4 regions of the Agrobacterium sp. O3.4 genome follow, and region 2 is predicted to be linked to each of the others. Evidence: riboswitches for the same ligand, from Rfam matches in the RefSeq annotation. Region 2 holds a riboswitch; each other region holds the start of a gene.
The links. Region 2 has a riboswitch for cobalamin ahead of M0412_RS15770 (acyl-CoA thioesterase). Riboswitches for the same ligand answer to the same signal wherever they lie in the genome.

Region 1 (7,665 bases), on a different contig from region 2:
TAAAGGGTAAAGACTTAGCCTGTCGTGTCCTTAAATAGAACGTTCTGATCGATGAGATAACGGGAGAACAGGGGCAGGCTTGCCCCCCCGATCGCCCGGGCCTGGCTGCCGACCGCGCCCTCGATGATCTCCGGCAGCGTAACGCCCTGAAGGTCGTGGTGTTTGAGAGCAAGCCGGGTGGCAGAGACGATCCTCGCTCTGACCCAATCGGGAAAACCGCCATCGATGATGACACTGGAAAAGTCGATGATGGAGGCGGCGGCGATGACGGCCTGCGCCAGCGCGGCGGCCGTCTTGTTGATCCAGCTTTCCAGCGGTTCGCCGAAATCGATCCATTCGTCGGGTGAGAACCAAAGGGGACGTGGATCGATACCCTTTTCGCGCAGCATGTTCTCCAGAACGAAGATCGACGCGATTTTCAGAAGCTGAACCGTATTGCCATCCTGCCCCTGCACCGGTAGAGGGCCGATTGCACCGGCGGTGCCCGTTTTTCCGGAGAACAGCGCCGAATTCAAAACGACGCCTCCTCCGATGAAGGAGCCGATGAAGATATAGAGAAAATCCGGGTAGTTCTGGCCAGCGCCAAAAACCAGCTCTGCACCGCAGGCACTGGTCGCGTCATTCTGCAGAAAGACCGGGTAGCTGACGCCTTCGGCAATTTCGGAGCGGATATCAACATCCCGCCACCGTTCCATTTCGGCCTGCGGCGCGCCCACTTCCTGGGCCCAGTTCCACAGTTCGAATGGGGCGGCGATACCAACTCCGGTGATTTTTTGCCGTTCCGCCGGGGACAATTTCGATTCGATCTCCGTGATCCCTTCGATCACGAACGGCAATATCCATTCCGGCAGGGGGTAAGGGTAAGTCTTGCGCAGCTTGAGTTTGATCCGGCCGACAAAATCCATCAGCACGAGATCGACACTGCGCCGGCCGATCTTCACGCCAAACGAAAAGACGGCGTCGGGATTGAGACGCATGGGTGTCGATGGTTGCCCGACCTTTCCGCGCAGTCTTTCACCACGAATGAGAAGGCCGTCTTTCTCCAGCGAGCGCATGATGACCGATACGGTTTGCGCCGAAAGGCCGCAAAGCCTGGATATTTCGGCTTTCGACAATCCGCCATGGCGGCGAACGAGCGACAGCACCAGCCGCTCATTATAAGCGCGCACCCCGATCTGGTTGGCACCGCCGCTGATATCCATAATGGTGGGCGGCGCAGGCGGCGCCGTCTCGACAGATCGTCTCATAATGTCATCCTCCCGCCCGCTATATCCGTCACGACCGATACCTGCAGGCTTTATGGCAATCTTGCTATCGCAACGTAAACAACGGTGGCGATATTCCTCCCTGCCGCATATTAGAATGCCATACCGAATTAATAATTCAATCGGATTTATTTATTGACAGGCGTTTCCTTTGGTGGTTCCATCTGGGCCAACGGTCGTTGTTCTCGGAGGAGACGAGATCGTCGGGTAACCGTCACGGTGCTCAAATATCCATTGGGAGGATCTCATGAAGACCACTGTTTCCGCTCTTCTGGGCGCGCTTGCGCTTGGCGTTTCTTTCGCTTCCGTCGCGTCCGCGGCAGACACATCGGTGTGCCTCATTACCAAAACCGACACCAATCCCTTCTTCGTCAAGATGAAGGAAGGCGCGACCGCCAAGGCCAAAGAACTTGGCGTGACGCTGAAATCCTATGCCGGCAAGATCGACGGCGATTCCGAAAGCCAGGTTGCAGCCATCGAGACCTGCATCGCCGATGGCGCCAAGGGTATCCTGATCACCGCATCGGACACCAAGGGCATTGTTCCGGCCGTGCAGAAGGCACGTGATGCCGGCCTTCTGGTGATCGCTCTCGACACGCCTCTGGAGCCCGTTGATGCCGCCGATTCCACCTTTGCCACCGACAATCTTCTGGCAGGTGAGCTGATCGGCAAATGGGCCGCCGGCACCCTTGGCGACAAGGCCAAGGACGCAAAAATCGCCTTCCTTAACCTCACCCCCTCCCAGCCAACAGTGGATGTGCTTCGTAACCAGGGCTTCATGAAGGGCTTTGGCATCGACGTGAAAGACATCAACAAGATCGGTGATGAAACCGATCCGCGCATCGTTGGCCATGACGTTACCAATGGTAACGAAGAAGGTGGCCGCTCGGCCATGGAAAACCTGCTGCAGAAGGATCCGACCATCAACGTCGTTCACACCATCAATGAACCTGCGGCTGCCGGCGCTTACGAGGCGCTGAAAGCGGTTGGTCGTGAGAAGGACGTTCTGATTGTTTCCGTCGATGGCGGTTGCCCTGGCGTCAAGAACGTCGCGGAAGGCGTAATCGGCGCGACCTCGCAGCAATATCCGCTGCTGATGGCGGCTCTTGGCGTGGAAGCCGTAAAGAAGTTCGCCGATACGGGTGAAAAGCCGAAGCCGACCGAAGGCAAGAGCTTCGTCGACACTGGCGTGACGCTGGTGACCGACAAGCCAGTCAAGGGCCTCGACTCGATCGACACGAAGGAAGGTCTCAACAAGTGCTGGGGCTGATGCCTCGCCATTGAAACCCGCGGGGGCATTCTTGCCCCCCGCCCTTGGACCAGAATAATTTCAGCCACGATCCGGGGGATCGGACAAAGGAACAAACGAGCGCGCCGCGCGTCCCGCAGACACGAGATTGGCCCGCTTCACAACACTTTGAATCTACGCGTCATTTTATTGAAAAATAGACCCTTGCTTCAAGGGCGGATGCGATAGAGCGATCGGGAGGAAAATCCATGAGCGATCAGCCGGTGCGGGCTCAGCCGCATAATGAATTTGAAAATGTGCTTTCGGGAAGTTCGACGCAGGTCGCCGCTTTCGACACGCACGACAAGAGTGTTCTGGAAAAATTCCAGTACTTTCTGCATTCCAGCCCGGCGGCCGTGCCGCTGATCGTACTGGTGCTGTCGTTGACTGTCTTCGGCATGACCCTTGGCGGCAAGTTTTTCTCGGCATTCACGCTGACCCTTATCCTGCAGCAGGTGGCCATCGTCGGCATCGTCGGCGCAGCGCAGTCGCTGGTCATTCTGACGGCGGGTATCGATCTGTCGGTGGGCGCCATCATGGTACTCTCCTCCGTCATCATGGGGCAGTTTACCTTCCGTTACGGCCTGCCGGCGGAACTCTCCATTCTCTGTGGTCTTGCTGTCGGCGCATTCTGCGGCTTCATCAACGGCATTCTGGTCTCGCGCATGCGCCTGCCGCCCTTCATCGTCACGCTCGGCATGTGGCAGATCGTACTGGCGACGAATTTCCTCTATTCCGCAAATGAAACGATCCGCGCACAGGACATCGCTCAGCAGGCGCCCATTCTGCAGTTCTTCGGAAATAACATCCGTCTGGGAAGTGCGGTCTTTACCTACGGCGTCATCGCCATGGTTCTGCTCGTTGCTCTGCTCTGGTATGTGCTCAACCGCACCGCCTGGGGCCGCCATCTTTATGCCGTGGGTGACGATCCGGATGCTGCCGAACTGGCCGGCGTCAACGTCAAGCGCATGCTGACGACCGTTTACACCCTGTCCGGCCTCATCTGTGCCTTCGCCGGTTGGGCTCTCATCGGCCGCATCGGCTCGGTTTCACCGACCGCCGGCCAATTTGCCAATATCGAATCCATCACGGCTGTGGTTATCGGCGGCCTGTCGCTGTTCGGCGGGCGCGGCTCGATCATGGGCATGATTTTCGGCGCCCTGATCGTCGGTGTCTTTTCGCTCGGCCTCAGGCTCATCGGAACCGACCCGCAATGGACCTATCTGTTGATCGGCGTCCTCATCATCATGGCTGTCGCAATCGACCAGTGGATCAGAAAGGTAGCAGGCTGATGGCAAAAGAACCTATTCTCACAGCACGCAATCTCGTCAAACGTTATGGCCGCGTGACCGCCCTCGATCATGCCGATTTCGATCTCTATCCCGGAGAAATCCTGGCGGTGATCGGCGACAATGGCGCCGGCAAATCCTCGCTCATCAAGGCGATTTCCGGTGCGGTGACACCGGATGAGGGAGAGATCAGGCTTGAAGGCCAGCCTGTGCAGTTCCGCTCGCCGATCGAGGCGCGCAAGGCGGGTATCGAAACCGTCTATCAGAACCTCGCGCTCTCGCCGGCACTTTCCATAGCCGACAATATGTTCCTCGGCCGGGAAATCCGCAAACCCGGCATTCAGGGCAGCGTGTTCCGGGCGCTGGATCGTCCGGCCATGGAAAAATTCGCCCGCGAGAAACTCTCGGAACTGGGTCTGATGACGATCCAGAACATCAATCAGGCGGTGGAAACCCTTTCTGGCGGCCAGAGGCAGGGTGTGGCGGTAGCACGCGCGGCGGCTTTCGGCTCCAAGGTCGTCATCCTCGACGAACCGACGGCAGCACTTGGCGTGAAGGAAAGCCGGCGTGTTCTTGAACTCATTCTTGACGTGCGTTCGCGCGGTCTGCCGATCGTTCTGATCTCGCATAACATGCCGCATGTGTTCGAGGTGGCGGACCGCATCCACATTCACCGGCTGGGCAAGCGCCTGTGCGTCATCAATCCAAAGGACTATTCCATGTCCGACGCCGTCGCCTTCATGACCGGCGCCAAGGAAGCGCCGAAGGAAACGCTTGCCGCATGACGCTGAAGCTTGAGACGATCGCTGAAGACGTTCTTCGGCGGGCAGAGGGCAAATCCCGTTTTATCATTGCCATTGCCGGTCCCCCTGGGGCCGGCAAATCCACGCTGGCGGACGCGCTTTGTGATGCTTTGCTGGCGCGGGGCGAAACGGCCGCCGTGCTGCCCATGGATGGCTTCCATATGGACAATGGCATCCTTGAAGAGCGTGGGCTGCTGCCGCGCAAGGGCGCGCCCGAAACCTTTGATGTGCGTGGCTTCCTCGATATCGTCTCTGCCGTCCGCAGGGGCGGGCAGGAGGTGCTTGTCCCGGTTTTCGACCGCTCCCGCGAAATCGCCATTGCGTCCGCCCGCGCCATCGCGCCGGAGACACGCTTCATTCTGGCTGAAGGCAATTATCTGCTGCTGAATGAGGCCCCATGGACGGCGCTTTCCGAGAGCTTCGACCTTACTATTTTCGTTGGGCCGTCGGTCAACGTGCTTGAAGAGAGGTTGCGGAGCAGATGGCAGGGCTACGGCCTCGATGCAGCTGCGATCCACGCCAAACTTTTTGAAAACGATCTTCCCAACGGTAAAAGGGTGATCGAGAACGCCCGCCCTGCCGATATTCACATCGATATCTGGGAATAGGTTAACGCTTTCTCGTCACTGAGCGGCAAGGCGCATTTGCCGTTAAGCCTTTGTTGACCATGTGTTGAATCTTTTTCATCCACAGGGTGGGGCTTTTGTGTGTCTATTTATTGACGAGAAAATTTCCTCATATGCTATATGTGGTGTTCAAGGTTCTCCCGATTCGCAAGCGTCGGGAGCTAAGACGGGAATTCGGTGAGCAACGCCATCATGGCGGAACAATGCCGAAACTGCCCCCGCAACTGTAAGCGGCGAGCATCGTTCCGATTTGGGTCACTGGAGCCAAAAGCTCCGGGAAGGCCGGGATAGATGTTGTGACCCGTAAGTCAGGAGACCTGCCTTGAGCGAAAACGTCCACGGGCGGGGTGTCCGGAAGGAAGGTATGGCGCAAATGAATTGCGTTCGCCCTTTTCTGACCCCTTCCAGAACAAGCTTCGGGGTGAAGTCATGCCAGTGCATTTTTTTAAGTTCCTGCGCTCGTCGGCGTAGAGAGTGATTTTACGCGGCCAGAAGCGTTTTCAGGATAACCGGGACAAACGGTTTCCGTCCGGAAATGTGACAAACCCTCTAAGCCGTGCGCCCCACCTGAATGACAAATCCATCGCCACCCGATTGCGATTGCAATCGGCAATGTTGAGCCGTGTCCAAGAACGGCTTCGAAAGAGGAAATTATGACCGTCACCGTTTACAGCAAGCCCGCCTGCGTCCAATGCACTGCCACCTATCGCGCACTCGACCGCATCGGCGTTAGCTATGAGATCGTCGATATTTCCGAAGATGCGGATGCGCTCGATCACGTTCGCGGCCTTGGTTACATGCAGGTTCCCGTGGTCGTCGCCGGCGAACGCCATTGGGCGGGTTTCCGGCCGGATATGATCGGCGCGATCAGCTAAGGCGGCAGCGTGATGGGGCTGATCGTTTATTATTCCAGCCGCTCTGAAAACACGCATCGTTTCCTTCTGAAACTGGGGCGGCGATTATTGCGCCTGCCACTCGGCGCCGAGGAGGATGTGCCTCATGTGTCTGAGCCCTATGTGCTCGTCACCCCCACCTATGGGGGCGGCGGCACGAAAGGGGCCGTGCCAAAGCCGGTCATCCGGTTCTTGAACGAGCCCTCCAACCGAAATCTCATTCGCGGCGTCATCGCGGCGGGAAACACGAATTTTGGCGCAGCTTTCGCATCCGCCGGAGATATCGTCTCGCGCAAATGTGCCGTGCCGTTTCTCTATCGCTTCGAGCTTCTCGGCACGGAGGAAGATGTCGCCAACGTCAAACATGGATTGGAACGATTTTGGACACGCTGACCTCAGGCGCGCTGCGCAAGGACGCCAAACAGCCGGTAGCTGCAAGCCAGAAACCGGTTGATACGGGACTGGACTACCACGCGCTGAACGCGATGCTGAACCTCTATGACGAGAACGGAAAGATCCAGCTCGACAAGGATCGCCTTGCCGCCCGGCAATATTTCCTCCAGCACGTCAACCAGAACACGGTGTTTTTCCATAACCTCAGGGAAAAACTCGATTATCTGGTAACGGAGGGATATTACGAACAGGAGGTACTGGATCAGTATTCCTTCAATTTCGTCCGCGATCTCTATGACGAAGCCTATGCCCGGAAGTTCCGCTTTCCGACTTTCCTCGGGGCGTTCAAATATTACACCTCCTACACGCTGAAGACATTCGACGGAAAACGTTATCTGGAGCGTTATGAGGATCGCGTCTGCATGGTGGCGCTGGCTCTCGCGCGCGGTGACGAACAGCTTGCCCGCGACCTGATGGATGAGATCATTTCCGGCCGCTTCCAGCCGGCGACCCCGACGTTCCTGAACGCTGGCAAGAAGAGCCGCGGTGAGCTGGTCTCATGTTTTCTGCTACGCGTGGAAGACAATATGGAAAGCATCGGCCGCTCCATCAATTCGGCGCTGCAGCTTTCAAAGCGCGGCGGCGGCGTGGCGCTGTCCCTGACCAATATTCGCGAATTCGGCGCACCGATCAAGCACATCGAAAACCAGTCTTCCGGCGTCATTCCTGTCATGAAGCTGCTGGAAGACAGCTTTTCCTACGCCAACCAGCTTGGCGCGCGTCAGGGCGCGGGCGCAGTCTATCTGCATGCCCACCACCCTGACATCATGCGTTTCCTCGATACCAAGCGCGAAAATGCTGACGAAAAAATCCGCATCAAGACCTTGTCGCTCGGCGTGGTAATCCCTGACATCACCTTCGAACTCGCCCGCAACAACGAGGATATGTACCTGTTCTCGCCCTATGACGTGGAGCGGGTCTATGGCGTACCGTTGACCGAGATTTCTGTCAGCGAAAAATATCAGGAGATGGTCGCGGATAGCCGCATCCGCAAGAAGAAGATCAAGGCGCGCGAATTCTTCCAGGTGATCGCCGAAATCCAGTTCGA
Region 2 (7,665 bases):
GGTCGCGATCGTCACTGACGAGGGCCAAACCGTGAATGCCCTGCAGACCGCGCCGACCATCGTCATGATCGCGCGATTGGACACAATGACGGTGCGCGCGGATATCTCCGAGGCTGACGTCGTGCGTGTGCGGCGGGGCCTGCCGGTCTGGTTCAGCATTCTTGGCGATCCGAAGCGTCGTTTCGATGGGGAGTTGCGACAGGTGGAACCGGCCCCGGCCTCCATCGCCAACGAGAGCAATACCGCTGCGAGCCGGATTGGCTCAACCAACGGCGCGGTCTATTACACCGGGCTGATCGACGTGGCGAATGCGGACGGGGTCCTGCGGCCCTCCATGACGGCGCAGGTGTCCATCGTCTTGAGCCACGTCAGCGGCGCCGTGCTGGTTCCGCTCAGTGCAGTGGAAGGGGCGCCCCGGGCCGGCGATACGGCGCGTGTGCGCATACTGGACGCGATGGGCGAGGTCCAGATCCGGCAGGTCCAGGTCGGTATCGATAACGGCGCGGACATCCAGATACTTAGCGGTCTTCAGGCAGGCGACACCATCGTGCTTGGAGCATCCACGGACGAACGCACGGATGGCCAGGCTCAACTGGCTGCGGCGAAGCGGTAGGGCGCGTTATGACTGAACCACTGATCCGCGTACGTGGGGTATCCCGCGCTTTCCCCGCAGGCGACGAGATGGTGCGGGTGCTGAAAGACGTCGACCTCGACATCGAGGCCGGCGAGATGATGGCCATCATCGGCGCCTCGGGCTCCGGCAAGTCGACGCTGATGAACATTCTTGGCTGCCTCGATCGTCCGACGGACGGCAGCTATTGGATCGAAGGACGCGAGACCTCGAAGATGTCAGTGGACGAACTGGCGGCACTACGCCGTGAGCGTTTTGGTTTCATCTTCCAGCGTTATCATCTGCTTGGCGATCTCAGCGCGGCCAGCAACGTCGAGGTGCCGGCCATCTATGCCGGACGCAGCCGATCCGACCGGCACAAGCGAGCGATCTCCTTGTTGACCCGACTGGGCCTTGCCGAGCGGACGGGCAATATCCCGGGCAAGCTTTCGGGCGGCCAGCAGCAGCGGGTGTCGATCGCCCGCGCCCTGATGAATGGCGGCGAGATAATTCTGGCCGACGAACCAACCGGAGCGCTGGATACGCACAGTGGCGCCGAAGTCATGAAGATCCTGCGCGAGCTTCATGCCGAAGGGCACACCATCATCCTCGTCACTCACGACAAGAAGATCGCCGAACACGCGGATCGGGTTGTCGAGATCAGCGACGGCGTTATCATTTCCGATGAGCGCAATATATCCAAATCCGCCGCGACGGCGCGTCCCATCCGCGAGCACGCGCCGGGCGCTGGTTGGCGTGGTGCGATTGACCGGATGGCTGAAGCTTTTCGTATGGCGGGCGCGGCAATCTGGGCGCACAAGATGCGCTCGCTTCTGACCATGCTCGGCATCATCATCGGTATCGCCTCGGTGGCGGCTATCTCGGCACTGGGAGCCGGCTCGCAGCAACAAATCCTGAGCAGTATCAGTTCGCTTGGCACCAACACGATCGAGGTGCGGGCCGGGAAAGGCTTCGGCGATCTGGAAGCGGGCAAGATACGGACCCTGGTTCCCGCCGATGCCGAAGCGCTGGTGAACCAGCCCTATGTCGACAGCGTGACACCAACCGTCACGACGAGCGTAACTGTCAAGCGCGCCGCCGTGGCCGTCAATGCGTCAGTCACCGGAGTTGGCGCCGACTTCTTTCGCGTACGGGGGCTTGAGGTGGCGCATGGACAACTGTTCGACGCCCAGGACGTTACCGCCTACAGCCAGAATGTGGTGATCGATGCAAACGCCGCGCGAGACCTGTTTCCAGACCGGGTAAACCCGGTGGGGCAGGTCATCCTTCTGGGCACAATGCCGGCGAGGGTCGTAGGTGTGACGAAACGGGAAAACTCCTTCGGCCCGGCGGTTGATACGTTGACCGTTTATGCGCCCTACACAACCGTCATGGGCCGCATGCTGGGTCGTCCGAACGTCGACGGCATAACGGTCCGTATCAGAGACGATGTCGATCCGGGCAATGTCGAAGCCGCAGTTTCCCGCCTTATCGAGCGTCGGCATGGCGCGAAAGACTTCTTCCTCACCAACTCGGCGACCATTCGCGAGACTATCGAGACCACCACGCAAACCCTGACGCTGCTGATTTCGTCAGTCGCCGTGATCTCGCTGATTGTCGGCGGCATCGGCGTGATGAATATCATGCTGGTATCCGTGACCGAACGTACCAAGGAGATCGGCGTTCGTGTGGCTGTCGGCGCGCGCCGCAGCGACATCCTTTCCCAGTTCCTGATCGAGGCCGTCATGGTCTGCCTTGTCGGCGGCTTCATGGGAGTGATGCTCGCCCTCGGGATCAGCGCTCTTTTCAATTTGCTGAGCCCCGACTTCAAAATGATCTTCTCTTCGGGCTCCATTATGGTGGCCTTCGCCTGCTCAACCCTGATCGGAATCGTCTTCGGCTTCCTTCCCGCCCGCAATGCGGCAAAGCTGGACCCGATCGAGGCCTTGGCGCGTGACTGATGAACTACAAGCGTCTGCTCGGTGGCCAGACGCAATCTGGGCGGTTGATGCCTGCGCTCATCGTTTCACTGCTGCTCTTGTAATTGGCGCTTCTTTTCTACGGAGCACTGGTCGGCTGTTTTCTGGGTGATGCTCGGCAGAAAGCCATGTCGGCCACAGAGGTTTTGTCACATCGAGGGTCTAATCGCCGCCGCGATCGCGACGCTCATCTTTGCCGTGACGTCTCAACAAACCCGGCTATGAAATCCACAGCGTCGTCGCCCTCTCTTAGTCCGAGGTGGATGCTTTTCCGTATGCCTTCCGGACCAATGTGGATGGGGCGGACGCCGAGCGCTGCCGCTTCCCGACGTACCAGCCAGTCGGGAACGGCGCTGACCCCACGCCCTGCCGCGACGAGTTGAAGCATCATCTCCGTCGTCTCGACATTGCGATGGTGGCGAGGACGGCAGTTCGCGGGCACCAGGAACTGTGTGAAGACGTCCAGCCGCTCCGGCGGCACCGGATAGGTGAACAGTGTCTCATCCAGCAGGTCCATGGGTTCTGCGTGGTCTTTCAATGCCAGTGGATGATCGATTGGCACGGCAAGCACCAACTCGTAGTCAAACACCGGCAAATAATGGATGCCAGGTGTCTCGATCGGATCCGGGGTGATCAGGATGTCGATTTCGTATCCCGTGAGAGCTGTCACGCCGCCGAAGGCAAATGAGGTCGTCAGTTCCAGGCCCACATCTGGCCATTCCATAAGATAGGGCTTTGTGACACCCATCAACCATTGATGGCAAGGATGGCATTCCATGCCGATCTTGAGCGAGCCGCGCTGGCCGTGGCGATAATCTGACAGGACATCTTCGGCCCTTTCGATCTGTGGGAGAACGCGCTGCGCCAATGTCACGATGTAGCGGCCGGCCTCGGTGAGACGGAGGTTGCGGCCGTCCTTCTCCCACATCGGCACGCCATAGCGTTCTTCCAGCTTGCGGATCGTGTGGCTAAGAGCAGACTGGGAGACGTTCAGCCGCTCCGCCGCCGCTGTCAGGCTGCCCAAGCGGTCGACTTCACGCAGGATCGATAGATGTTGTCTGTCCAGCATGTTATGCCCGACCTTGGTAAGGAGCCGGGTGTGCAGGAGTGCTATCGCGGACAGGAACCGGCCGGTGGTCCGCGTCGACCGCGACCATCGTGAAATGTCCGGTGGCGGTAATATGTCTCTCACCGGTCAGCAGGTTTTCGGACCAGAGTTTTGTTTCGATGGACATGGAGCTGCGGCCAACACGCGTGACGTGCGCCACCGCCTCGACAATCTCACCGATCTCGATTGATCTTGCAAAGTCGATGCGCTCGGATGAGGCCAGTACCACAAGCTTGCCGGAGTAGCGCGACGCCGCAACGAATGCCGCCTTGGTCATGTAGGCGATCGCTTCGCCCCCGAACATCCGGCCTACACTGTTGGCCTGATCTGGAAATACGATCTCCACCATGGCCACTGTTTCACTGGCTTCCCTGGTTTCTTCGGGAGCGAGTACGGGCAAGGCGTAGCTCGATGCATTCTCGCCCTCTGGAACGGCAACCATATGAAAGATGCCCTTCGTACAGGTGTGTCGTTGACGACCGACAATGGTTTCCGCCACCATTTCGACCTCGACCGTCAGAGAGCGACGGCCGGCCCTGACTGGTCTGGCCGTGAATTCGACGATGTGCCCGATGCGCGCCGGCTGCCGGAAATCAATGCGCTCGCAAGAGGCAGTCACGAAAGGTGCCCGCCCGAACCGGGTCGCCGCAATGAAGGCAACACGATCCATGAGCGCGAGACCGGTTCCTCCGAAGAGCGTACCGTGGTGATTTGTATCTCCTGGAAAGACGATATCGATAAGACTGGTTATTGCGCCGCGCTGAGCAGGCTTTTCTATTGTCGGGATTTCTGTCATCGGCACTACCATCAGCTTTTGGCAGGGCAGGAACATGACGCAAGACGACGGCACGGGAATGCCTGTCGCGAAAGCGGCACTCCGGGACACCCCGCCCGTGGACGTTATCTATCGCGGCAGGTCTCCTGGCTTACGGGTCGTCGCTTTGGTCCGTCTTCCCGAGGCTTGCCTCAGTGACATGGATGGACTTTCGCTCGCCGTTTACAGTTGCGGGGGCAGCTTCGGCTTCAGGCAGCAAAGCCCTGACCGAATTCCCTCTTAGCTCCGGACTTTCGCCCGCAGAACCACGATGACAAACCAATGTCGTATGTCGCTGGAGTGGTCAAGGCGTCCACCATCGGTTTCGTGGAAGTGAAGGTCATCACCTCGGCCGAGATATACATCCGTCCCGCCCTAAGGGTTTCGGAAGACTGGGACATTCCCAAACTCCGGGCGGACCGTCTCTCGTACCAAATCATGAGCAGGGCTCATACTTCCGTGAGATAATACCATTTTTATTCGATCGATCTCTCAGGCACAAAACGCACATCGCTCTCGGGTCGGGACAGATTAAAAGCTGTCGACTGAGGCTATTGAAAATAACATCCGGTGCGTCCTGAAACTTACGTCAATGAAATCAGGGTTCATCTGGGGATTTAGGGCGTTCGATCGTGATGACCAAAGATTTTAGCTTCAATATAAAGAAGATTTCTTTTGATGAGGGGTATCGCCCGTCAGAAAATACGCGCGTCACGACGAATTTTGCCAATCTCGCCAGAGGCGAGAACCGCGCAGAGAACCTCCGCAACGCCTTGAGGATGATTGACAATCGTTTCAACGCTCTGGCGCACTGGGATAACCCCGAAGGTAATCGTTATTCTGTCGAACTCGAAATCATTTCGGTTGAGATGAATGTCGGTGCGCAGGGCAATAATGATGCCTTTCCCCTGATTGAAATCCTGAAAACGAATATCGCTGATCAAAAGACCGGCGAGCGCATCGAAGGTATCGTTGGAAACAACTTTTCTTCTTACGTCCGGGATTACGACTTCAGCGTGGTGCTGCCTGCTTACAACAAGGATCGCCCCGCCTTCGGTACGCCAGAGGATTTCGGCGATCTGCATGGAAACCTGTTCAAATGTTTCCTGAACTCACAGGCTTACAAAGAGCATTTTCACAAACCGCCAGTCATTTGCCTGAGTGCCTCCAGCAGCAGGACATATCGTCGAACCGGTAATCAGCACCCTGTATTAGGTATTGAATACCAGCAGGATGAATTGTCTTCGACCGATCACTACTTTCAGAAAATGGGGTTGCAGGTTCGATTTTTCATGCCGCCGAACAGCGTAGCACCTTTTGCCTTTTATTTTCTCGGTGATCTGCTCGATGACTACACCAATCTTGAGCTTATCAGCACCATCAGCACGATGGAGACTTTCCAGAAAATCTACCGGCCGGAGATTTACAACGCCAATTCTGCGGCAGGGGCCTGCTATCAGCCCAATCTCCGGCACCAGGATTATTCCCTGACGCGCATCGTCTACGATCGCGAGGAACGCAGCCGGCTGGCTGTCGAGCAGGGAAGGTTTGCTGAAGAGCATTTCATCAAACCGTACAAGACCGTTCTTGAGCAATGGTCTGCCAATCACGTTCACTGACGAGCCAAACACACAAGGTTGCCTATCATGAAAACACTGTTGCCCACGTCAACCGCCGGCAGCTTGCCCAAGCCCTCGTGGCTTGCGGAACCTGAGAAATTGTGGTCGCCCTGGAAACTGCAGGACGAGGAATTGATCAGCGGCAAGCAGGACGCTCTGCGTTTGTCTCTCGATGATCAACGGCAGGCAGGTATCGATATTGTCAGCGATGGCGAGCAAACACGCCAGCATTTCGTCACGACGTTCATCGAGAACCTCGAAGGCGTTGACTTCGAGAAGCGCGAGACGGTCAGAATTCGGGATCGTTATGATGCGAGTGTCCCGACAGTCGTTGGTGCCGTCTCTCGCAAAAAGGCAGTTTTTGTCGAAGACGCCAAGTTCCTGCGTCAGCAGACCAGCCAGCCGATCAAATGGGCTCTGCCGGGTCCGATGACGATGATCGATACACTCTTTGACAGCCACTATAAAAGCCGTGAAAAGCTGGCCTGGGAATTCGCCAAAATCCTCAACGAGGAAGCGAGGGAACTGGAGGCTGCCGGTGTCGATATCATTCAGTTCGACGAGCCCGCCTTTAACGTCTTCTTTGATGACGTGAATGATTGGGGGGTCGCTACCCTGGAAAAGGCAATCGAAGGGCTCAAATGCGAAACTGCCGTCCATATTTGCTATGGCTACGGCATCAAGGCCAATACAGATTGGAAAAAGACCCTGGGGTCGGAGTGGCGTCAATACGAGGAATCCTTCCCCAAACTGCAAAAATCCAGCATCGATCTGATCTCGCTGGAATGCCACAACTCTCATGTGCCGATAGATCTCATTGAGCTCCTTCGAGGCAAAAAGGTGATGGTGGGCGCCATTGACGTGGCAACCAATACCGTTGAGACCCCGGAGGAAGTCGCCAATACTCTGCGAAAAGCACTTCAGTTCGTAGATGCTGACAAGCTCTACCCTTGCACCAACTGCGGGATGGCACCCCTGTCTCGTCGCGTAGCCAGAGGCAAGCTGAATGCCCTCGCCGCCGGTGCGGAAATTGTCCGCAAAGAACTATTGGTCTAAACGTTGGCTCAGCAGCAGGAGGCCGACATGAACATGGTGAACCACCGCTTCGAAATTGTGGACAAAGCCGCGTTTCGAAATGGCATGTCGCGCCTCGGCTCTGCCGTCAACGTTGTCACCACCAGGTCAGGCGGCAAGCGTTACGGCTTCACGGCCTCGGCGGTTTGCAGTGTCAGCGATACGCCGCCAACACTTCTCGTCTGCGTCAATCGTGCGAGCTCGTGTTTTCATGCCTTCGAGAACACGCGCCATTTCTGCGTTAACACGTTGATGCCAGGTCAGGAGGACATATCCGAACGCTTTGGTGGAAAGACGCCGGCAGAAGATCGATTTGCGCTCGGCGATTGGAGGGAAGGGCTTACGGGTGCGCCGATCCTTGCCAACTCCTCGGTCAGCTTCGAATGCGAGTTATCCAGTACTGTCGACGAGGCGACGCACCGCATCTTCTTCGGGCGTGTGATCGACATTCGTGAGAATGA
Region 3 (7,665 bases), on a different contig from region 2:
CGGATCGGCATTCCGATCTGCGAGGAAATCTGGAACGACATGGGCGTGTGCGAGACGCTGGCCGAGAGCGGTGCGGAAATCCTGCTGGTGCCGAACGGGTCGCCCTATTATCGCGGCAAGCTGGATGTGCGCCATCAGGTGGCGCTCAGGCAGGTGATCGAGAGCGGCCTGCCGCTCGTCTTCGCCAACCAGCTGGGCGGGCAGGACGAGCTGGTGTTTGACGGCGCAAGCTTTGGCTTCAATGCCGACAAGACGCTTGCTTTCCAGATGAGCCAGTTCGAGGCCACACTTGCCGTTACTGATTGGAAACGCACGGCTGATGGCTGGCATTGCGAGAGCGGGCCATTCTCGAAAATACCAGAGGGCGAGGAGGCGGATTACCGCGCCTGCATGCTGGGCTTTCGCGACTACGTGAACAAGAACGGCTTCAAGAGCGTGGTTCTCGGCCTTTCCGGCGGCATCGATTCGGCGATTTGCGCCGCACTGGCCGTTGACGCGCTGGGCGAGGAGCGGGTGCGCTGCATCATGCTGCCTTACCGTTATACCTCGGAAGAATCGCTGAAAGACGCCGCCGATTGCGCGAAAGCGCTGGGCTGCCGTTACGATATCGTGCCGATCATCGAGCCGGTGGAAGGTTTCCTTTCGGCGCTTTCCGATCTCTTCGAGGGCACGGAAGAGGGCATTACCGAGGAAAACCTGCAGAGCCGCACGCGCGGCACCATTTTGATGGCCGTCTCGAACAAGTTCGGCTCGATGGTGGTGACGACGGGCAACAAGTCGGAAATGTCGGTGGGTTACGCCACGCTTTATGGCGACATGAATGGTGGTTTCAACCCCATCAAGGACCTCTACAAGATGCAGGTCTATGCCATTTCCAGCTGGCGCAACGCCCATGTGCCGCCGGGTGCGCTCGGCCCTTCCGGCGAGGTCATCCCCGCCAATATCATTTCCAAGGCGCCATCGGCCGAATTGCGCCCCAACCAGACCGACCAGGATTCGCTGCCGCCTTATCCGGTGCTGGACGATATTCTCGAATGCCTCGTCGAGAAGGAAATGTCGGTCGAGGAAATTCTGGCGCGCGGCCATGATGTGGTGACCGTGCACCGGGTGGAGCATCTGCTCTATCTCGCCGAATACAAGCGCCGGCAATCGGCACCGGGTGTGAAGATCACCAAGAAGAACTTTGGGCGTGACCGGCGTTATCCGATCACCAACCGGTTCCGGGATCGGTGATTAAGGCGGTTTCCGGAGGGGGGCCTTTAACGCTGGTCCGGTGTCATCCAGAGTAATTGCCTGTGAGACGGTGCGGCATATTTCTTCTCCCCGCCGGGGAGAAGGTGGCCCGAAGGGTCGGATGAGGGGGCACCATTGCCGTATATCACGACCCTTGCCCCCTCATCCCGCTGCCGCGACCTTCTCCCCCTCGGGGAGAAGAAACAAGCGGCATGCGCTCAGTCCGCGATGGGGGTTCATGAATGGCGCAGAGAAAACCCCGCGCCACTCTTCACTCACCTCAAATAACCTGCCCCACATCGATACGGTTGCCGTCAGGATCTTCAAACACGAAGGCCCTGAGGCCATAATCCTTGTCCTGCAGAGCCTTGATGATGCGCAGCCCATGGCTTTTGCAAATCTCATGCAGCGTATCGACATCGCTGACCATCATATGCGCCACGTTGAAGGGCGCTGCCTTATGGGTGGGCTGCAATGTCAGGTGCAATTCGGCATTGCCCTGTTTGAGGATCATGAAGCCGACGGGAGTGCCGTTTTCGAAGGTTTTTGTGAAGCCCAGCACACCGACATAAAAGTCATGGGCCTTTTCGATATTCTTGACAGGAAGCATTGCGGCGATCCGCCCGAAGCGGATGCCGTGATCGGCGATGGTATTCATCGCGGAACCTCGGATCTGGGAGAAACGGGAAGGGTTACGGGCGGTGCCGGAACGCTGGCGTTTTTTCCGATTTGAATTTGCAGGACGGTGCCTGCGGCCATAGGATCATAATCACCATGGCGGCGAAAGCAAACGGAATGTCTGCGTCCGCCAACGATCAGAGCCAGACTATCGACAGCCCCGGGAGGCAGCATGCGCAGTTCCATCGAAATCTTCAACATCCGCACCCGGCAGATGCGGGTGGTGTGGCAGACGCCGGAGCTGTTCGAGGCGCCGAACTGGTCGCCGGATGGCAAATATCTGCTGTTGAACAGCGAGGGGTTGCTCTATCGCCTGTCCCCATCCGGTGATGCTTCACCGGAGAAGGTCGATACCGGCTTTGCGACGCAATGCAACAACGACCACGGCATTTCGCCTGATGGTTCGCTGTATGCCATTTCCGACAAGGTGAAATTCGGCAAGAGCGCCATTTATCTTCTGCCATCGGCGGGCGGTGCGCCAAGGCTGATGACGAAGAACCTTCCTTCCTATTGGCATGGCTGGGCGCCGGACGGGAAGAGTTTCGCATATTGCGGCATTCGCGATCAGGTCTTCGACATCTATTCCATGGATATCGACAGCGGCATCGAGACGCGTCTGACCCATGGTGAGGGCCGCAATGACGGGCCGGATTATTCGCCTGATGGTGCGTGGGTCTATTTTAATTCCAGCCGCACCGGGCTGATGCAGATCTGGCGGGTGCGGGTGGATGGCTCCGCTGTGGAGCGCATCACTGACAGTTCCTATGGTGACTGGTTTCCGCACCCGTCTCCCAAAGGGGACAAGGTGGTGTTCGTCTCCTATGACGGCGACGTTTTCGACCATCCGCGTGATCTCGATGTGCGCGTGCGGCTGATGGATATGGATGGCGGCAATGTCGAAACGCTGTTTGAGCTTTTCGGCGGGCAGGGCACGATGAACTCGCCCAACTGGTCGCCGGACGGTGATGAATTCGCTTATGTGCGTTACTTCCCTGTGGCGTAATGCGATTTGGCTTTCGTTAAGGTCACATTGCCGCACCGGCCTCGCGATACTTGCATTCGCAAGCCTTCTTGCTCATAGCTTCCTCAGTCAGGTGCCCGCCCTTGTGGCGGGAGAATCGGGAATCCGGTGAGAAACCGGAACGTGCCCAGCGCTGTGAGGCGGATGCCCTTTTCAAAAAGCCACTGAAGTCATTCGGGAAGGCGAAGAGGGCGGATGAAGCCGAGTCAGAAGACCGGCCTGGCAGGATAGACCGAACCGCGCGGACGGCGGCAGGTTGCTGAAGAGGCGCGTCGTGCATGCGAAAACCGGCATGGTTTCGGCATCCGCGCGCCCGCATTGTTGGGGTTAAACGATGCCGACCGACCCGTCCGCTGGCAATCCATTGCAAACCGATCCATTCGACCATGCGCTTTCGCCTGCCCAGCCATTCTCCGGTGCGGAGCGCGAGGCGATCTACCGCGCCATCGAGACGCGTCGCGACGTGCGCGACCAGTTCCTGCCTGATCCGCTGCCGGAGGAGCTTGTCGAGCGTCTCCTGAAGGCGGCGCATTCGGCTCCCTCTGTCGGTTTCATGCAGCCGTGGAATTTCACGCTCGTCACCGATGGGGCCGTGCGCCAGGCCGCCTTTGTGGCCTTCAGCCGGGCCAATGAAGAGGCGGCGGCGATGTTTACGGGCGAGCAGCAGGCGCTTTATCGCAGTCTCAAGCTCGAAGGCATCCGCAAGGCGCCGCTCAGCATCTGCGTGACCTGCGATCCAACACGCGGTGGCGAGGTGGTGCTGGGGCGCACCCACAATCCGCGCACGGATGTCTATTCCACAGTCTGCGCCATCCAGAACCTCTGGCTTGCCGCCCGCGCCGAAGGCATCGGCGTCGGCTGGGTCAGTATTTTCCACGACAGCGATATTCGCACCATTCTTGATATCCCTGAGCACATCGAAATTGTCGCCTGGCTGTGCCTCGGGCGCGTCAATACGCTTTATACCGAACCGGAACTGGCGGTGAAGGGCTGGCGCCAGCGTGTGCCGCTGGAGGAGCTGGTGTTTCGCAATCGCTGGGGTGGGCGGTAAGGCACTGATAACGGTCTGCGGATGAAGTGAAGCGTTGCCGCTTTTTCTTCTCCCTGGGGAGAAGGTGGCCCGAAGGGTCCGATGAGGGGGCCAGCTCACCGAATATCGCTGACGTTGCCCCCTCATCCCGCTGCCGCGGACTTCTCCCCCTCGGGGAGAAGAAACTTGTGGCACCCGCCCGGTCCTAACCGCCGGCTTACTGCGCGACGGGGAACCCCGTCGCCGTTTTGATCTGCTTTGCGGCAAGCCCGGCCCCGGTTCTGGGGAAGTGCCGTCGCAAGGCGGTGCTGCGCGTTTCTTCTCCCCAAGGGGGAGAAGGTGGCCCGAAGGGTCGGATGAGGGGGCTAGCTCACCGAATATCGCTGACGTTGCCACCTCATCCCGCTGTCGCGGACTTCTCCCCCTCGGGGAGAAGAAACAAGGGTCGGGCGCTCGCTCACGACACATATCACTGCTGCGGTTGAATGCCCTTCAGTGCCGGGTTCTTCAGGTCGATGCGGCCCGTCTGGTCCGGCAGGAATTTCGGGCCGATGACGCGGACTTTTGCGTCGTTCGGATCATAATCGCGTTCGGGAACCGGTTGCTCCGGCGGTTTTGCCGCCTGTTGCTGTTCGGCCGGTTCCTTCGGCTTGTCGCCCTGCGGTGACGGAATGGTGGTGATGCCGGAATAGGGCTTTTCGGCCTGTGGCCGGGCGGCCTCTTCCTGCTTCTGCATGTCCTCGTGATAGGCGGCCATGTTGCAGGCGCAGCCGGGCGCTTTCGTAGACGCGTTGCGATAGGCGAAGGCGGTGGGCAGGTCCCTGTAGGGTTTGCCGGTTTCGGCCGAGACCATATCGGAGGTTTCCTGATCCGTCATGGAGTGGAAATAAAGCTCGGTCTGCGTGCCCGGGCACATTTTCTGGCATTGCTCCGCCTGGGCGCGGAAATCGAGCGGCGAGGCATTGGAGGCGATCGGGAAAAACGAGCCGTCGCAGGTGCGTACGCAAAGGGTGCGCAGTCCGCCCTCGGCGGCGGCATTGGGGTAAGGCGACAGGCCCGTCCGTCCCGGCTCACGGTCGCCCTGGCGGAAAGCATCGGGATAACGGGTGACATCCGGGGCCTGCGGCGATTGCCTGTCCGTTTCCGGCATTGCGCTGCAGCCATTGGCGTCGAGTGCGGCGAGAATGCGCTGGCGCCTGATGCCGCCATCATCGCTGCGCTGAGCCGCCATCGCGTCATCACGGTCACGAATGATGGCGTCACGTTCGGCCTCGGCATCCACCAGCGCATCGCCGATCTCGGCGCAGAGGCCGGCATTGGGGTTGCCGTAGACAATGACGCTGCCGGATGAACAGCCATAGCTGCGCAGATCGTTCCTGATCTTGCGCACGACGATGTTCTGGCGGGCGAGCGCATTGGCGTAACGCCGCACCTCTGCCGTGTTGCCGATGACACGTGGTGGCTCGCGCAGTTGCGCATAAAGCGTATCGCAGACCTGATCCGCGAAGGCGGTGGCCGGGGCGAGGAAAACAAGGGGAAGCAGGAGGCCGATGATGCGGCTGCGCCGGGTCAATTGTGCGATCCGTTTAATGTCCCCGGCCGGTGGCAGGGGCGTTATACTTCACGAAATCCGTGTTTCAGGAAGATAACATAAGCTGTTGCCGCAATGCGGCAACAGCTTGTTCAAAATTGCGTTAATGCGCCCGCAGCATCACACCGAAGGGTGCGAAGCCTGGACCACGGCAAAGGCTGCCATGTTGACTACGCCGCGCGAGGTGACGCTGGGCGACAGGATGTGGGCGGGCAGGGCTGTGCCGAGCAGGATCGGGCCGACATGCAGGCCTTCCGTCAGGGTGCGGGTGACGCCGAGCGTGATGTTGGCGGCGTCAAGGTTCGGGAAAACCAAAAGGTTCGCTTCGCCGGTCAGCACGCTGTTCGGCATGGCGCGCTTGCGCAGCGCTTCCGAAAGGGCTGAGCCGCCCTGCATTTCGCCGTCCACTTCCAGCTCGGGGGCTGCTGCCTGCACGATCTTCAGCGCGCGGCGCATCTTGCGCGCACTTTCAGAATCGCGCGAACCGAAATTGGAGTGGCTGGCGAGCGCGATCTTCGGCGTGATGCCGAAACGGCGAATTTCCTTGGCCGCAAGAATGGCCATTTCCGCCACTTCTTCTGACGTCGGATCGTTATTCACGAACGTATCGGTGAGGAACAGCGCACCCTGCTGGGTGATGAGCAGGCTGAGGCCCGCAAAGGAGCGCACATTCTCCTGCTTGCCGATGATCTGGTTCACGTCGCGCAGATGCCGGTCATAACGGCCTTCCAGACCGCAGATCAGCGCATCGGCTTCGCCGCGCTTGACCGACAGCGCGCCGATGACGGTGGAGTTGGTGCGCACGATGGTACGCGCCGCTTCCGGGTTGATGCCGGCGCGGCCGACCAGCGCGAAATAATCATCGACATAATCGCGGTAGCGCGGATCGTCTTCCGGATTGACCACGGCGAAATCCGTATGCGGGCGGATGCGCAGGCCGAAGCGCTTCAGGCGCGTTTCGATGATCTGCGGGCGGCCGATGAGGATCGGGATGCCGGTGCCTTCTTCCAGCAGAACCTGGGCGGCGCGCAGCACACGCTCGTCTTCGCCTTCGGCAAAGATGATGCGCTTCTTTTCGGCGGCCTTGGCGGCATTGAAGACCGGCTTCATGATGAAGCCGGAGCGCCAGACGAAACGGTTCAGCTGGTCGAAATAGGCTTCGAAATCGGTGATCGGCCGGGCGGCGACACCGCTTGCGGCGGCAGCGCGGGCAACGGCCGGCGCAATGCGCAGGATGAGGCGCGGATCGAAGGGCGAGGGGATGAGATAGGTCGGGCCGAAGACCGGGGTTTCGCCGCTATAGGCTCGGGCCGCCACTTCCGAGACTTCCTCGCGGGCAAGCTCGGCGATGGCCTGCACGGCGGCCATCTTCATTTCTTCGTTGATGGTCGTCGCACCGCAATCCAGCGCGCCGCGGAAGATATAGGGGAAGCAGAGTACGTTGTTGACCTGGTTCGGGAAATCCGAACGGCCGGTGCAGATCATCGCGTCCGGGCGCGCCGCACGCGCCACTTCAGGCATGATTTCCGGATTGGGGTTGGCGAGCGCAAGAATAAGCGGATTTTCCGCCATGCGCTCCAGGAGTTCCGGTTTCAGCACGCCGGCCGCCGAAAGGCCGAGGAAGACATCGGCGCCATCGATGGAGTCAGCCAGCACGCGTTTGTCGGTCTTCTGGGCGTAGACTTCCTTCCACTCGTCCATCAGCTCGTTGCGGCCGTCATAAACCAGGCCTTCGATATCGTGGACCCAGATGTTTTCCTTTTTTGCGCCCATGGCGACAAGCAGGTTGAGGCAGGCGAGGGCTGCCGCACCGGCGCCGGAGGCGACGATCTTGACACTGGACAGAGACTTGCCGGCCAGTTCCAGCGCGTTGGTGACGGCGGCGGCAACGATGATCGCGGTGCCATGCTGATCATCGTGGAAGACGGGGATGTTCATCTTCTCGCGCAGCTGGCGTTCCACCTCGAAACATTCCGGCGCCTTGATGTCCTCAAGGTTGATGCCGCCGAAGGTGGGCTCCAGCGCTGCGATGGTCGACACCATGTCATTGATGCCGGGCGCGTCGATCTCGATGTCGAAGACGTCGATGCCGGCGAATTTCTTGAAGAGGAC
Region 4 (7,665 bases), on a different contig from region 2:
GCTTCCCTGCCCCGTTCTTCGTCCAGCCGGCTTCGTCGAGAAGCGCTTCGGCCTTCACAAGATCGGTCTGTCGCTGCTCTTTCCCGGCAAAGGGGAAATAGGCGGCATAAGCGCCGGTCGCGGGTTCACCACCATTGATGGCGGCGGCCAGTTCCCTGCGGTCGAAGCCGAGATCGAGCGCCTGGCGTACCTTGATATCGGCGGTAACCGGCCTCGTTGTGTTCAGGAAAGCGAGATATTGATAACCGACAGGGAAAGACTTGATCGTCAGATCCGGATTGGTTTTCAGACGGCTTACGACTTCCGAAGGCAATCCGAAAGCAAGGTCCAGTTCACCCGCCTCCAGCGCCAGTGTCATGCTTTGCGCATCGCCGAACCTGCGAAAATCAACCGGGGAACGGGCATCCGCATCGGCAAAATGGGTGTTCGGCGTAAGCGTCAGTAACGTATCCGCCTTGAAATCCGCAATCTGATACGGCCCGGTGAACAGCGCCTTACCGTCGGTTGCAGGCTTGTAGGCGATCAGCGGCCATTCGGCGAAAAGCGCCTGAAGAAAAGCCACCGGCTTCTCCGTGGTAATCGTCAGTGTCAGGTCATCGGCCGCCTCGAAATCCAGTTTTCCACCCGTTGCCAGCGCCGCCTTGTTAGTCGCAAATGTGTGGTCGAAACCGGCGGCAAGCGCAGCCGCCGTCACAGGGGAACCATCGGAAAAGGCGCGGCCCGGTTTCAGCGTCACTTTCCAGCTGAGATCGCCGGTGCGTTCCGCTTTTTCGGCGAGACCGGGCACAAGCCGCCCTTCCCGATCGACGGTGAAGAGGTTTTCACCCACGCCATGGCTGACAAGCGCCCAGCCGTTCGATCCCTTTGCCGGGTCGAGACCGCTCGTGATGTAGGTGGCGCCAACGCGCAACGGCTCGGTGGCGAGAGCGCTGGCGCCCACACCCGTGATCAAGGCCGCAAGCGCGGCCGCGGCCAGACGTGAAAAGCTCTTTGCCGACATTCTATTTCCTCTCATGCTATTCGGACAGATTACGAAGCCGCTGTTTGCGGCCGGTCGGGTGGTAGGCGAAATCGTCAACGACGCGGCCACCCAGCAGATGTTCGGCAACGATGCGATCGACTGCCTCTTCCGTGACGCCGCCATAATAGGTGCCCTCGGGAAAGACCTGCAGGACAGGCGCAAGGTTGCAGGGGCCAAGACAGGTGGACTTGGCGGTCATGGTCCCCTCTCCCGTTACCCGAAGTTTCTGCCGTTCCTGCTGGTTGCGCAGATGACCCCAGATCACATCCGCACCCGCCGAGTTGCATGGCGCCCCCTGGCAGACGAGCACACGACGCTTCTGCGCCGGGACCAGCGATCCTTCACCTGCCGGGCGAACAGGCCCTGAAAGGTCAAGCGCCTGCGCCGTTTCGGCCAGATCTTCGAGCAGGCGCGCCATCAGGCTGCTCGATGTGGGACTTGCTGTTATGGAAAGGGACGGCCATGGCCGGAGGTCGCCTGCCCGCCATCGTTTCAATGTCTTGGTCATCCAGTTGTGAAAACTGGGCTCGAGCGGCAGCATCAGCGGAACGATCAGGACATGGCCGACATCCTCATCGATCAGCTCGAACAGCGCTTCATGGAGTGACGGTGTTCCCTGCTCCGTGAAGGCGATGCGAACGGTCTGAGCGCCGCAAAGCCCTTCGGCCTGCATTGCCAGCCGCTGCATGTCCTGATGAGGCGCGGCGGCAAAGGCCGACTTGGCGACAAGCAGCACCGCGTCCGGCACGGAAGGCTCGCGATGGGTGGGATGGGTACTATCTGTCACATTGCCTCATTCACGAGGCGGCGTCGAAAATGACGGGTCTCCGGCAGAAGACCGGAAACAGCCATCATTCCCATGGCACCCCCCGACCACGGAATTACATGATGTCAGGCAGGTCTCCTGGCTTGCGGGTCGAGGCCGTCTCACCTGTCTTCCCGGCATCGCTGCCAGTGACATCGTGGGCGATCGGCTCACCGCTTACAGTTGCGGGACAGCTCCGGAATTTAACCGGATTCCCTCTTAGCTTCCGCCGGGCGGCGAAAGAACCATGACGGAGCGACCCTACACTGCCGCCGGTCACTGTCAACCGCCTGCACGGGTAGTCTGATTTCCACGCAACAAAGCTTTATAATCATGTTACGTTATAAAGTAACGTTAAGCATGACAGATACCTGGCCGTCAAGGCTCTCCTCTAAGGAATTGGCTGAGAGACTGGCGGGACGCGAAACCACAATGTTTGATGTCTGTGGGTCAAATCGCCGAAAGACAGGCGACCTAGCCTTTCAACGCCGTCAGATAATGGACCACGGCGCGGGCATGTACGGGAAGTCCCGCAAAACTTCGAGCACAGATAAGCAGATGACGGCGCGCCCAGACATCGGAGATCGAGACTGTCCTGAAGGGCAATTCGGCCTGGTACCTCAAGGCATAAACCTCCGGCACGATGGCAAGCCCGACACCGCTGCTGACCATGGCGCAGATATCTTCGAAACTATCCAGACGGATACGCAGTTTGAACGGCCGGCCCTCGCGCGCCGCATGGGTTGCCAGATGCCCCTGAAGCGCACTTTCCGTCGGAAGGCCGACAAAGGGTTCGTCGAGAAGCTCCGCGAACGTCACCATATCCCGGTCCGCGAGTGGATGGCTGGCAGGTGTGATCAGAACAAGCCTGTCGATCTCGAAAGGCCGTGTTTCCAGCGTTCCCGTATCGGTCGTGTCCGCCGCAATGCCGAGATCCGCTTGCCCGGCGGCAACGGCTGCAACCACATCGGGACTCTGGCGCTCTTCGAGGTCTATGTCGATGGTCGGGTGATCCACGAGATATCGGCGAAGGGCGCCGGGAAGATGCGCCATTGCCGCCCGCCCCGAAAATATCCGGACCTGCCCCCGCAGACCCCGCGCATAAAGCTGCAGATCACCCCTCATCTGCTCCATCTGCCCGAGCACGATACGGGCATGATGGGCCAGAGCATCCCCCGCCGGCGTCGCTTTGACCCCGCGGGCGCCACGATCGAGAAGCGATACGCCGCTCATTTCTTCCATGCCGCGAATACGCGCGCTCGCCGATGGCAAGGCCATACCCGTGCGGTCTGCTCCCTGCGTAATACTTTCCGCCTCGACCACGTGAAGAAACAGGCGGAGGTCGGTCAAATCGAAGCGCATTTGCCCCTCCGGTCCAGACCCTTCGGATAATCCGAAGGGTTTCCTTGTATCTTCCGCATTGTGCGAAGTCACGGACAACGATCATTGTCGCCGTAGTTTATTGATCCGGAACGACATACATGGACGCCTCAGAAGCCCTCCTCCGCGCCATCGCCTTCAGACTGGCGCTGCTCGTCCTTGCTGTGTTCGCTGCAAGGACGCTCCCCGACAACAGGCCGGCAATCGACGCAACAGTTACCGCATCCGTCGCCTACGGATCACCGCATTCGGACAAGGACAGCGCCCTCATGCGCGACATGGCTTTGCATGACTAGGGAGCCGGGCACCCGATACGGCACGGAAGCACTCGCATCTAAACCAGCTTCGCGTCGTAAAGCCGCTCCATGAAACCGCGCGGCGCAACCGTCCTCGAAATTTCCGCCAGTGGAAAGCCACTTCCGGCCAGCGGCAGGAAACCTTTTTCGAAGGCGTAATCGAGATAACGCATCATCAGCATCACATCGCATTCGTGGCAGTTGATTCCGGTTCCGGCGAGCGCCTGCCGGGCTTTGCCAGTGTCGTATCTGGCGCTGTCACGCACGTAATCGGCATTGCCCAGCATCGACAGAAGATCGGTGAAGACCGAGCTATAGGCTTTACCCTCTCGCAGCATCCGGCCCTGATTGAGCGCATCGAAATAATTGTCGCGTGACAATTCGCGCACCACATAGCCGCAATCGCGCACCTGTTCCACCAGCGTGTTCCAGTCGATCGGTTTTGGATTGACGAGATTGAAGGTGCGGCGGTTGTGAGCGCGCCAGTTCATGGCGAGATGCAGGCTCGCCCGTGCCACGTAATCGACCGGCGTGATATCGAAATCTTCATCCGATGCGAAAGTGAAGCCGGTTTCCACAATGGCGCGCACCGCTTCGTAATAGATACCCTTCACCTTGGTCTGCGTCAGCGGATAACGACCGGTACGGCTGTCGCCCCAGATGTTGCCCGGGCGTACGATGATGAAATCGAGACCCTTTTGCCCGGCGGCGTGCATCAGCTTTTCCGACTCGAACTTGGAACGTTCATAATCCATGTCCGGAAAACGCTGGCCGACGTCGAGCGCATCCTCATAGAGCGTAAACTCCTCGTATAGCTTGTCGCCGATGACGCTGAAGCTCGATGTATGCATCAACGGGATTTTACCCTCGAGGCAAAACTCCACCATATTGGCCGAACCGCCAACGTTGACCGGCGCGATCTTGCTGTAGGATGCGATGAGATTGACATTGGCCGCGCAATGCAGCGCAAGATCGATCCTTTCGGCAAGGTCACGCCATGCATGCCTTTGCAGTCCGAGATGCGATCTGGAAACATCGCCGAGAACAGGCACGATGCGGGCGGCGGCCTCCCCCTTGAGGCTGCGTTCCTCGTCATAGCAGAAGAGGATGCTCTCGATCTTGCCCATCGCCTCCGCCATGTCGGCGGCACGCACCAGGCAATAGACCGTGGCTTTTGTTGTGGTGAGCAGTTCCTGCAGCAGGCGTCCGCCCATGACGCCGGTGGCGCCGGTCAGCAGAATATTGTCCACGCCGTTATCGTAAGTCATTGCCGATCTCCGTTTAGAGCGTTCCGACCCGCATGCCGCCATCCATCGGGATCACTGCGGCATTGAGGTAATTGGTTTTGCAGGTGGCCAGAAACGTCACCACTTCCGCCACATCATCAGGCGTGCCCCAGCGTCCGACCGGGACGATCGAGCGCACCAGACGTTCATCGGCCACCGTGTCGTTGATGCCTTCCTGTTCGAAGGGTTTGGACATGTTGGTCTTGCAGATGCCCGGCGCAATCGCCGTGACGCTGATGTTGAACTGTCCGAGTTCCTGCGCCCAGGATTCCGAGGCCTTGATGAGACCGGCCTTGGAGGCGGCATAAGCTGCCCCACCCCCTGCCCCCCAGATGCCGGCAATCGAGGCGATGTTGATGACCCGCCCGTAACGCTGGCGCACCATCGAGCGCGTAAAGACGCCCGTGCAGTTGAACGCGCCCGCAAGGTTGACGTCGATGACCTTGCGGGACTGCGTCTGGCTGCGGTCGTTGACGCAATAGGTGCGATCGAGAATGCCGGCATTGTTGACGAGTACGGTCACCGGCAATCCCATTTTCTCGGCAATGGCACCCGATGCCTGCTCGACGCTGCCATGATCGGTGACATCCATGGCGAAAACGCCAAGGTGCCCGGGTTTTCCGATCTCCTGTTCAAGGCGTTGCAGCGCGGTAACGTCGATATCAACAGCCGCTACCGCATAACCAACATCGAGCAACGCAAGGGTAATGGCGGCGCCGAAGCCGCCTGAAGCACCGGTCACGACCGCGATTTGCTGGCTCACGCGACTTCCTCGTCCTTGAAGGCGATTTCCATGACCTTGCGGGCATTGACGAGCGCATCGGAGATGCGTTCCTCGAAGAAATGCACGTCGTCCTGGTTCATCAAGAGGTTGGAATAGATGCGCGACAGCGGTGAGAACTGGATGCCGTGGCGCTTGCTCACCTCGCGGATGATGATGTCGCAGAATTTCACCTTGTGCGAATAGCCCTCGGAGCGATCCACCGGCTCTTCCTGCGAATGGTAGACCAGCGCCGTCGGCATGCCCTGAATGACGAGCGGCATTCCGGCAGCCTTCGCCGCCTTGGTGAAGACGCCCGAAATCTGTTCGGTGTAGCGACGCATCCGGTCATAGCAACCCGGATCCTTCTCGACGATATCGAAGGTCGCCTTGATGGCGGCGAGACCCAGCGGGTAACCGTTAAAAGTGCCCGCATGGATGACTTTGCCGCGCGTATAGAGATCCATGATGTCGCGCCGGCCGGCAATGGCGGAAATCGGCATCGATCCGCCGCCCAGCGCCTTGCCGAAGGTGGCGAGATGCGGCGTGACGCCGAGAATATCCTGCGCGCCGCCGAGCCCCAGACGCACGCCGGTGATGATCTCGTCGAAGATCAGCACGATATTGTGCTCTTCGCACAGTTCCTTGGTGCGCTCCAGATAGCCTTCGACCGGGAAGATGCCGCCGCCATTGATGCAGATCGGCTCCATCAGCACGGCCGCGATTTCGTTGCCGTAGCGGCGGATGGTGGCTTCCAGCGCGTTGATGTCGTTCCACGGCAGCATGAAGCTCTGGCTTTCCAGCACGCCCTCGGCGCGGCCGAGCGTATCGAGCATGTCACCCTGGTATTTTTCCGGCACGGGGAAATCGAGATTGTCCTTCTTGCGGAAGCCCATGACGTTGTCGGCATTGCCGTGATAATGGCCATGGAAGCGGATGAAGCGGTTCTTGCCGGTAAAGCCGCGCGCCAGCCGCAGCGCATTCTGCACCGCCTCGGTACCGCTCAGGCAAAACCGCACCATCTCGGCGCAGGGAATATGCTTGATCATCAGTTCCGCCACCTCGATCTCCAGATCGCAGGTATCGACGGAAGTGACCTTCTCCATGTAGCGGATCAGCGCTTCATTATAGGCCTCATTGTGATGGCCGACGAAAAGTGCGCCGAATTTGCAGAAGAGATCCAGATGTTCATTGCCGTCGAGATCCCATACCCGGGAATTGCGGCCCTTGTTGAAGGGCACCACGAAGGCGCGCTCGGCGTCGCCGAAATTATAGTGGGTGCCGCCCGGCATCAGTTCCCAGAGCCGTTTGTAGAAATCGCGCGAAATCTTCAGCGTCAGCTTGCTGTCCGTATCTGTGATCATGGCTGTGCGTTCTCCAGTTTGGCCGGCGATGCTGCCGGGGCGGTTCCGATTGACGGGGATGGATGCCGTGTCGGCGGCGTTGAAGGATCGAACGGATTTTCCGTCCAGGGCCGGTAGCGGTAGAGTGCGTCTGGCACCGGTAGGCCAGCGTTTTTCAGCGCTTCGAGCCTTGCAAGATAGGCCGCGTTGCGCATCAGAAGATCGGCGATAACGACGACGGAGCGGTGCTCGACCGGCTCGTAAGGGCTGCCACGCAACCATTCATTGATCGCACCCATGGCCGGGCCGCACCAGATCTGGTAGTCGACCGCGCGGGATTTCTCTCCGGCAATCGCCCAGCGGGAGGATTGGCCGAGATACCACTGGAAGACCAGCGCCATGCGCTTTTTCGGATGCGTCTCCGCCGCCTCGATAATTCTGGGGTTGCCGCGCGCCTGAAAGAACTGCCGGGTCTCTTCCCAGACCTGCGGCAAGGAGCGCTGGAAAAATCCGCTTTCCAGGCTGGCAATTTCCGCTGCCGTAATGTCTTCGAGGCCGTCATATTGCTTGTAGAGATTGTAAAGCTTCTGGGCGCGCATGGCATACATGGTGCCGCCCTTCAGCACCTGCACCTTGGAGCCGATCTCGAACATGTCGGCGGATGGCGCCATCGCCATGTCGTCCATCTTCGCCCGCCCCAGCAGGGTCTTCACCTGCGGCGACGTGCCGGCCTCGATGCAGGCCTGATTGATCGACCCCGTGCAGACATAGGCC

Region 1: linked by a shared signal. The riboswitch ahead of nrdH (glutaredoxin-like protein NrdH) and the one ahead of M0412_RS15770 (acyl-CoA thioesterase) in region 2 are both predicted to bind cobalamin.
Region 3: linked by a shared signal. The riboswitch ahead of bluB (5,6-dimethylbenzimidazole synthase) and the one ahead of M0412_RS15770 (acyl-CoA thioesterase) in region 2 are both predicted to bind cobalamin.
Region 4: linked by a shared signal. The riboswitch ahead of M0412_RS05480 ((2Fe-2S) ferredoxin domain-containing protein) and the one ahead of M0412_RS15770 (acyl-CoA thioesterase) in region 2 are both predicted to bind cobalamin.

Annotation. Positions count from the first base shown of each region.
Region 1 is NZ_JALPZP010000001.1:2,591,615-2,599,279, reverse strand. It holds gene M0412_RS12665 (ROK family transcriptional regulator) at 15-1,247, opposite strand; gene M0412_RS12660 (sugar ABC transporter substrate-binding protein) at 1,513-2,535, shown strand; gene M0412_RS12655 (ABC transporter permease) at 2,763-3,845, shown strand; gene M0412_RS12650 (ATP-binding cassette domain-containing protein) at 3,845-4,627, shown strand; gene M0412_RS12645 (nucleoside triphosphate hydrolase) at 4,624-5,253, shown strand; cobalamin riboswitch at 5,387-5,611, shown strand; gene nrdH (glutaredoxin-like protein NrdH) at 5,925-6,146, shown strand; gene nrdI (class Ib ribonucleoside-diphosphate reductase assembly flavoprotein NrdI) at 6,159-6,557, shown strand; gene nrdE (class 1b ribonucleoside-diphosphate reductase subunit alpha) at 6,545-7,665, shown strand, end outside.
Region 2 is NZ_JALPZP010000002.1:640,546-648,210, forward strand. It holds gene M0412_RS15755 (efflux RND transporter periplasmic adaptor subunit) at 1-613, shown strand, start outside; gene M0412_RS15760 (MacB family efflux pump subunit) at 622-2,571, shown strand; gene M0412_RS15765 (LysR family transcriptional regulator) at 2,777-3,658, opposite strand; gene M0412_RS15770 (acyl-CoA thioesterase) at 3,660-4,493, opposite strand; cobalamin riboswitch at 4,591-4,797, opposite strand; gene M0412_RS15775 (DUF1852 domain-containing protein) at 5,147-6,130, shown strand; gene M0412_RS15780 (methionine synthase) at 6,158-7,186, shown strand; gene M0412_RS15785 (flavin reductase) at 7,214-7,665, shown strand, end outside.
Region 3 is NZ_JALPZP010000001.1:954,329-961,993, forward strand. It holds gene M0412_RS04630 (NAD+ synthase) at 1-1,233, shown strand, start outside; gene M0412_RS04635 (glyoxalase superfamily protein) at 1,514-1,891, opposite strand; gene M0412_RS04640 (TolB family protein) at 2,084-2,914, shown strand; cobalamin riboswitch at 2,987-3,170, shown strand; gene bluB (5,6-dimethylbenzimidazole synthase) at 3,267-3,983, shown strand; gene M0412_RS04650 (DUF2865 domain-containing protein) at 4,432-5,535, opposite strand; gene M0412_RS04655 (NADP-dependent malic enzyme) at 5,674-7,665, opposite strand, start outside.
Region 4 is NZ_JALPZP010000001.1:1,132,989-1,140,653, reverse strand. It holds gene M0412_RS05485 (ABC transporter substrate-binding protein) at 1-1,000, opposite strand, end outside; gene M0412_RS05480 ((2Fe-2S) ferredoxin domain-containing protein) at 1,017-1,808, opposite strand; cobalamin riboswitch at 1,898-2,091, opposite strand; gene M0412_RS05475 (LysR family transcriptional regulator) at 2,301-3,188, opposite strand; gene M0412_RS05470 (hypothetical protein) at 3,308-3,502, shown strand; gene M0412_RS05465 (thioester reductase domain-containing protein) at 3,541-4,770, opposite strand; gene M0412_RS05460 (SDR family NAD(P)-dependent oxidoreductase) at 4,784-5,551, opposite strand; gene M0412_RS05455 (aspartate aminotransferase family protein) at 5,548-6,912, opposite strand; gene M0412_RS05450 (PfaD family polyunsaturated fatty acid/polyketide biosynthesis protein) at 6,909-7,665, opposite strand, start outside.